Regions from separate parts of the Exiguobacterium sp. E17S genome, predicted to be linked through region 2. Evidence: a T-box and tRNA genes for the amino acid it is inferred to sense, from the RefSeq annotation. Region 2 holds a T-box; the other holds one or more tRNA genes.
The links. The T-box of region 2 lies ahead of ileS (isoleucine--tRNA ligase). A T-box ahead of a tRNA ligase gene usually reads a tRNA of that ligase, here a tRNA-Ile.
Positions count from the first base shown of each region.

Region 1 (4,200 bases), 420 kb from region 2:
TAAGACAGGCAATCGGAGTCGTCATGGGGGCAAATATCGGAACAACGATTACCGCCTTCATCATCGGCTTTAACGTCAAGGAAGCTGCGCTTCCAGCGATCGCAATTGGTGCTTTCTTAATCTTCTTCTTCAATAAAGAACGGGTTCAATACATTGGACAGATTTTCTTTGGCTTCGGTGCATTGTTCTATGGTCTCACATTGATGGGCGACGGAATGGCTCCACTCGAGTCAAGTGTCTGGTTCCGTGAGTTGACTGTATCGATGTCGGATAACCCATTGCTTGGTGTATTCGTCGGAACGATCTTTACTGTTCTCGTCCAATCGTCTTCTGCGACGATCGGTATCTTACAAGAGTTGTATGCTGGTGGCATGATCGATATCAAAGCAGCACTTCCGGTCTTGTTCGGTGATAACATCGGAACGACGATCACAGCAGTACTTGCAGCACTTGGTGCGTCGATTGCAGCTAAACGGACAGCGGCAGCACACGTCATCTTCAATATTATCGGAACGATTTTATTCTTGATTGCTTTACCGATCTTCTCAAGCTTCATTACGTGGATCACGGGTACGCTTGATTTAGGTCCAAAGATGCAAATCGCCTTTGCACACGGAACATTCAACGTCGTCAATACGTTGATTCAATGTTGGTTCATTGCACAAATCGCATGGTTGGTACAAAAAATCGTACCGGGAACGGATACGACGATTGATTCAAAACCGCGTCATCTGGATCAAAATATCTTGAACCAATCTTCGGCACTTGCATTAAATCATGCAAAACTCGAAGTATTGCGAATGGGAGAATTCTCGAAAGACGCCCTTGCAAAAGCGCACCGTTACACGCAATCGCATGATAAGAAAGATGTATCGGAATCACAACAGATTGAATATGCAATCAACCACTTGAACACAGAAGTCACGAATTACCTTGTCAAAGTAGCGGCACATGATTTATCAGAACGAGAATCAAATGATCATTCGTTATTGATGCATGCCGTCAATGATTTTGAACGAATCGGTGACCACGTCGAAAACATCGTTGAATTGGTCGATTTCCAAATCGTCAACCGAATTCAGTTCACATCAGCTGCGAAGCAAGAGCTTGATGACATGTACGCCTTAACGCAAGAAATCGTCGATTGTGCTGTTCGCGCTGTCGAAGAGGATGATGTCACACGAGCTCGTAAGGTTCTGGAACTCGAAGGCAAACTTGATGCACTCGAACGTTCATTCCGGAAGCATCATGTCCTTCGTGTTAACGCTGGCGAATGTACGGGACAAGCAGGAATGATTTTCGTCGATCTCTTGTCGAACCTCGAACGAATTGGCGATCACGCTGTCAACATCACGGATCTCGTCCTTGAACAGCGGACGGCTTTAACGAACTAAGTGAAATACGATTTTCTTATAACAGCTGATTTCAAAAATATGAAATCAGCTGTTTATTTTTTTGAAATAGCATATTGACAAGTTTCGCCACATCTCGTAATCTAGTAAGAGTAAGAAACATACATCATGGCGGTGTAGCTCAGCTGGCTAGAGCGTACGGTTCATACCCGTGAGGTCGTGGGTTCGACTCCCTCCGCCGCTACTATTACTTAAGGACCCTTAGCTCAGCTGGTTAGAGCTGACGGCTCATAACCGTCCGGTCGCAGGTTCGAGCCCTGCAGGGTCCATTCAGTAGAACGCTTCTCGTTGAAAAACGGGAAGCGTTTATTTTTGTTCCCCGGGGAATAGTAAAGATATTGTAATAATATTCATACTATAGTAACTAAGGGAGAGCGAAGAGAGATGGAACGTAACCATACGATGATGCAGTTTTTTGAGTGGCATGTAGAGAATGATGGGAAGCACTGGCAACGCTTGAAAGAGCGGGCGCCTGAATTACGTGCTGCCGGCATCACGTCCGTGTGGATTCCACCGGCGTCAAAAGGTCAATCAGATGAGGATACAGGATATGGCATCTATGACGTCTATGATTTAGGCGAATTTGATCAAAAAGGAACGGTCCGTACGAAATACGGTACGAAAGATGAACTCGTCGAAGCGATCCAGGTTGCTCGTGAGAACGATATCGCTGTTTACGCTGATGTCGTCATGAACCATAAAGCAGCAGCCGATGAACTCGAGACGATCAATGTCGTCGAGGTCCATCCAGAAGATCGTTCGAAAGAAATTTCAGAAGAGTTTGAAATCGAAGCTTGGACGAAGTTTACGTTCCCAGGACGTAACGGAAAATATTCAGATTTCATCTGGACACATGAATTTTTCAATGGAACGGATTTTGATGCCCGTGAAGAAAAGACGGGTGTCTTTAAAATTTCCGGTAAAAATAAAGATTGGAATGATCAAGTAGATGATGAATTCGGAAACTATGACTATTTGATGTTCGCGAACATCGATTATAATCACCCGGAAGTCCGAGAAGAAATGATCCGCTGGGGACATTGGTTCCAAGAAACAATTGATTGCCAAGGTTTCCGACTTGATGCCATCAAACATATCAACTATGAATTCGTTCATGAATTCGCAAAATCAATGATTGAAAAAAGTGAAGGTGATTTCTATATGGTCGGCGAGTTCTGGAAATCAGATCTCGATGATTGTCGTCATTTCCTCGATAGCGTCGACTATACGATCGATTTGTTCGATGTTCCGCTTCATTACAAGTTCCATGAAGCTTCGAAGCAGGGACAAGACTTTGATATGACGACGTTGTTTGCGGACACCCTTGTCGAATCACACCCGACGAATGCCGTCACGTTCGTCGACAATCACGATTCTCAACCGGGGGAATCACTTGAGTCGTGGGTGGATGACTGGTTCAAACAACACGCTTACGCGGCGATTTTACTTCGTAAAGACGGTTACCCATGTGTCTTCTACGGTGACTATTATGGAGTGCAAGGACCACATCCGGTAGAAGGAAAAAAAGAAATGATCGATGCTTTACTCTATGCACGGTATCACAAAGCATATGGTGAGCAAGAAGATTATCTCGATGATCCTCATTGTGTCGGTTGGGTTCGCCGTGGAGTTGAGGAAATCGAGAACTCTGGCTGCGCGGTCTTATTGTCGAATGCCGATATGTGTGAAAAACGGATGTTCGTCGGTGAAGAACGTGCAGGTCAAGAATGGTTCGACTATACGAACCATCAAGATCACCCTGTCGTGATCGACGATGAAGGATTTGGTGTCTTCCCGGTTCCAGGTGGTGGTGTCTCAGTTTTTGCTCCGCGAGAAGTCGAGTAAATCCGAGGGTCTTGACTTGCGTCAACACAGGTTCTTTTGCTAGTCTTAAAGGGTATTGAAGTTTTCGAAAATAGCACAAAGGGGGACATGAACATGTCAAAATTTGAATTACCAGAACTCGGCTACGCTTATGATGCGCTTGAGCCACATATCGATGCTCGTACGATGGAGATTCACCACACGAAACACCACAACACGTATGTCACGAACGTGAATGCGGCGCTTGAGGGTACAGAACATGAAGGAAAGTCACTTGAAGAACTTCTTCAAAACTTGGATGCTCTCCCAGCAAACATTCAAACTGCAGTCCGTAACAACGGTGGCGGTCACTGGAACCACTCATTCTTCTGGAAACTGTTGAAGAAGAACGACGGTGCTGCTCCAACAGGCGAACTCGCGACAGCAATCGACGAAGCATTCGGATCATTCGATGCATTCAAAGATGCATTCGCGAAAGCAGCAACAACTCGTTTTGGTTCAGGTTGGGCTTGGTTAATCGTTGACGGTGGAAAATTGGCGGTCGTTTCGACACCAAACCAAGATACACCAGTCATGGAAGGCAAAACACCAATCCTCGGTCTTGATGTTTGGGAACATGCATACTATCTCAACTATCAAAACCGTCGTCCTGATTACATCAATGCGTTCTTCAACGTCGTTGATTGGGATCACGTAGCGAAGCTTTACGCTGACGCGAAGTAATGTGAAAACGAGCGTATCGTTCAATTGTGAACGATACGCTTTTTTTAATGCGGAAAATGATGGGATAGGTTGTTATGGAAAGTTTCCTTCTATATAATGAAACAAGATGACTTTTGAACGATAGGGGAGTACGCCATGGCTAAACGAATCACCGTACGAGGAAGACGGCGTAATCATCTGCCGCTTCGTCTGAATTTAATGTTCTTCGTCGTTTTTTTATTGTTTGCGATTTTGATTTTCC
Region 1 is NZ_JBYLRU010000001.1:202,181-206,380, forward strand. It holds gene AC3B4V_RS01025 (Na/Pi cotransporter family protein) at 1-1,394, shown strand, start outside; tRNA gene AC3B4V_RS01030 (tRNA-Met) at 1,523-1,596, shown strand; tRNA gene AC3B4V_RS01035 (tRNA-Ile) at 1,608-1,681, shown strand; gene AC3B4V_RS01040 (alpha-amylase) at 1,797-3,257, shown strand; gene AC3B4V_RS01045 (superoxide dismutase) at 3,351-3,959, shown strand; gene AC3B4V_RS01050 (peptidoglycan D,D-transpeptidase FtsI family protein) at 4,095-4,200, shown strand, end outside.
Region 1: it has a tRNA-Ile gene. The T-box ahead of ileS (isoleucine--tRNA ligase) is inferred to sense a tRNA for this amino acid. The anticodon was not compared.

Region 2 (4,200 bases):
ATCAAACCAGACATCGATGACTTCTGGTGTCCGGTGCATCACTCCCTGACACGTCGGACACGAGACCGATAACGCATCAACGTATGGTTTATGCAACTCGACGGATTCCGTCGATGTCGTCGTCCGGTGCAACAACTCAGCCTTGTTTTTTGGAACGAACATCGTGTCACACGCTTCACACTCCCAGACGTTCAGTGGTGTACCCCAGTAGCGATTGCGACTGATGTTCCAGTCGACGAGTTGCTCAAGGAACTTCCCGAACCGCCCTTCCTTGACGTGATCAGGGTACCACGTCACAGACGCATTGTTCGCAAGGAGTTGTTCCTTGACGGCCGTCGTCTCGATGAACCAGTTGTCTTGTGCGTAATAGAGCAGTGGCGAGTCACATCGCCAACAATGCGGATAGCTGTGCGTATATCGTTTTTTCGCAAACAAGCGTCCCCGTTCAGCGAGCAGCTGGATGATTGCAACGTCTGACTCCTTGACGAATCGACCAACGAGTGGTGGAACGGCATCCGTGTAACACCCAGCAGCATCGACGACATTAACGAATGACAGACCGTTTTCCCGGACGACCCGGTAATCTTCTTCCCCGTACGCTGGAGCAAGGTGGACAAGTCCGGTTCCGCTCGTCGCTTGGACGAAGGACGCCCCGACGACCGTGTGACCGTTCTCTGGCGTCACGAAATCAAACGGTGGTTCATAACGCAAGCCGACGAGTTTCGCACCGAGCTGTTCGGATACGACCTCGACGGATTCTGAGAACAGTTCAGCGACTAACGCTTTTGCGACAATGAATCGCTCTCCTTCAAACGCTACCGTGACATACGTCAATTCCGGATGAACCGCCACCGCGACGTTTGCCGGTAACGTCCACGGTGTCGTCGTCCATGCAAGTAGAAACGTCTGCTCCATGTCGACGATCGGAAGTTTGACCGTCGCCGATAAGTCCGTCACGTCCTGATAGCCTTGCGCGACTTCATGGGAACTGAGTGACGTCTGACAGCTCGGACAATATGGTGACACGCGGTGTCCTTTCGTCAACCAGCCTTTGTCATGGATCGTCCCAAGGATATGCCAGACGCTTTCGATATACTCGTCCTTCATCGTCACGTAAGGATCATCCATGTCAACCCAGTAGCCGAGTTTTTCCGTGAAGGCACGCCATTGTGTTTCATAGGAGAAGACACTTCCCTTACAGCGTGCGATGAATGCTTCAACACCATAGTCTTCGATCGCTTGTTTGCCGGAGATGCCGAGTTGTTTCTCGACCCCGAGTTCGACCGGTAGTCCATGTGTATCCCAGCCGGCTTTTCGTTCGACCCGGAATCCTTGCATCGTCTTATAGCGGGCGACGGTATCTTTGACGGTTCGTCCGAGCGCATGACCGACGTGGGGTAAACCGTTCGCAGTCGGCGGTCCTTCGTAGAATACGAATTCCGCTTCCGTGCGTTGCTCAATCGATTGTGCGAAGACTTGGTCTTGTCTCCATCTGTTGCGGACACGCTCCTCGCGTTGTTGTACGGTTTCTGCTTGGTTTAGTGACGTCATCTCTTGTTCTCTCCTTTGTCGGTAACTAAGAGAATACAAAAAAGTCCGCCCCCTTTGACAGGGACGGACTTCACCGCGATACCACCCATATTCCGTCGAGAATGCTTATTCTCGACAGCACTTAGTTGCACACTATCATGTGCATTCCATGTAACGGTGGACACCCGGTCACGCTTACTGAATGGTTCAGCGTGACTTCTCAGAGAGGATCTTCATGATTGATCTGGCTACCGGTTCTCAGCAATCCCGGTTTTCTGTAAGGCAGAGGGACAATCATTACTCTTTCTCGTCAACGAAATGATATGCTCTTGTTGTGGAGAATCTTACCATATGACTTAAAGACTGCACAACAGCTTTTTACATTTTCTTGCAAAGGAGATTTTTGAATGTTACATACTTTCCCAACGCTTAAAACGAACCGTCTCGTCTTACGCGAAGTTTTACCCGAAGATGCTACAAGTGTCCTCGCTTATTTATCAGACGAACATGTCGTCAAACAGATGGGGCTCGCTCCGTTCCAATCAGAAGCAGACGCGCTTGAAGAGATTGACTGGTACGCCTCGATTCGTCGCGAAGGCTCGGGTATCCGGTTCGGGATTGCGTTGCAAGAAGACGATGTCATCATCGGCAGTTGCGGTTTCTTGAATCAAGCAACACGTCATCAGCGGGCAGAACTCGGGTTTGAGTTGAATCCTGCCTATCAGGGACAAGGCATCGCGAAGGAAGCAGCACTTGCAGTCATCACATATGGGTTTGAGGAGCTCTCTTTAAATCGTATTGAAGCACTCGTCTTACCAGAGAATTCCGCTTCACAACGATTGCTTGAACGGCTTGGTTTTCAACGCGAAGGGTTGCTTCGTCAATATGAGAAAACACGTGGTCAGTTCGACGATCTGTATATGTACTCGATTTTGCAGAGTGATTGGTCTGTCTAAAATCTCACTTTAGGTTCTTCGACTCTAACTTTTTGATCCGTCGGTAGACTTCTTCTACTTCTGTTTGCGCAAACCAGGCATCGGGATGCTTTTCAAACATCAACAAATTGATATACCATTCGATGTTATCAGGATCTAATTCGACTGCTTTTTTTGCATGGAATAAAGCGATTACGCAAGCTCCCTCGAGATGGCAAAGTGGATGTAACATCAATGAAGACGTCAAATCATGTATCTCGCTTGATTCATGGTGTTGGAGTAAATAATTCATAAAGGCATATATCGTGAGATGAAACGTATCAAACCCTGCACTCAGGATCATGTTGGATTGCTCTTCTTTTGTTAACTCTAAAAATAATTTCGCTGCTTTCTCGAAATCCATCTCGGCAATATGTTTCCTTAATCGGTACTCTAATTCCGTCACGGTGATTCCCTTCCTCCATAAAAAATCGCTGTTAATTGGCACTTGCACTATTACCCGAGTCATCTCTCCCAGTAATGTATCTAACATCCGTTGCAGAAGATCGACTGCCATTTCTTTTCATCGATAGGATCGTGCCTTTAGGAATTCAATGATCGGCAACAGTGTCAGTCCGATAGCGAACAAGACGATTAATAACAGATTCGCTGATTCATGTAAAAAGTAATCGAGACAGATGAATCCAAAAATCAGGACAATCAGGATTTTGTAGCTGACGAGACCGCTTTCCGTCGTAATCTTTTTGCCGAGTTCATCTTCTGGCACAGGACGCTCGTCTTCTCCTGATCTTGCCCACGTAAAATACGAGAAGAACATGATCAACAGAATCGCCAATTGAACAATCGAGAAGAACGTTACGTTGTTTTCGATGATCATACTGATGACTGTAAGACTCGCAAGTATCACGAGCGTTACTAAAAATAAAACCGTTTTTTTCTTAGACATCCCATTCCTCCTGTTCTGAAATGAACAGATGATCGACTTTTGTCCGTAAGACTTTGGCGATATTAAACGCTAATTGTAAAGTCGGATCATACTTGTTGTTTTCAATCGCATTAATCGTCTGCCGACTGACCTGACAACGATCAGCCAGTTCTTGTTGCGATAATTTTGCCGCTAGACGTCGCTCCTTGATGTGGTTTCTCATGTTCATTCCTCCACGACGTGTCAAATTCTTTTTACATCTCTACTGTAATGAATTTCCATCATCATGTCAAAAACTTTTGACATAAAAATCATTAAAAAGACACGCTCTCATGATCAGAACGTGTCGTATATGATGGCTCAACCTCGTGGTGGAAATGGATCATGTCCGTAGGAATCTTTTTCCCGAATCTGCCCTTCTTTGTTATGAATGACGAGCTCTGTCTTCTGACTTTTCGCAATGCGACGCCCTTCTGCAATCGCTTCTTTCTGTGTAGCGAATCGTTTGGTTGCTCGAGTCGCACCGGCAGCTTTCACTTGATAGCCACCTTTTGGATGCGGCGTGACATGTTGCTCTCGTTTCATCACGTGACCTCCATTTCCTTAATCTATTTCATCTACATGACACTATTTTAAAGTGCGGTTGCCTCTTCACTTGAATTTTCTACTAGCCTCTCGGGAGATGCAGTATACTAAAAGAAACGTTTATTGCCTCGAAAGGAGTTGATATCGTGAATCATTTCGTCTGGCAAGTTCGGTTTTTACGCTTTATCGTCTTCGGTATCATCTTCAGTCTGTTCGGTTTAGCTG
Region 2 is NZ_JBYLRU010000001.1:619,892-624,091, reverse strand. It holds gene ileS (isoleucine--tRNA ligase) at 1-1,551, opposite strand, end outside; T-box leader at 1,608-1,853, opposite strand; gene AC3B4V_RS03230 (GNAT family N-acetyltransferase) at 1,938-2,486, shown strand; gene AC3B4V_RS03225 (hypothetical protein) at 2,491-3,021, opposite strand; gene AC3B4V_RS03220 (hypothetical protein) at 3,028-3,411, opposite strand; gene AC3B4V_RS03215 (helix-turn-helix transcriptional regulator) at 3,404-3,613, opposite strand; gene AC3B4V_RS03210 (DUF2188 domain-containing protein) at 3,751-3,975, opposite strand; gene AC3B4V_RS03205 (DUF2975 domain-containing protein) at 4,122-4,200, shown strand, end outside.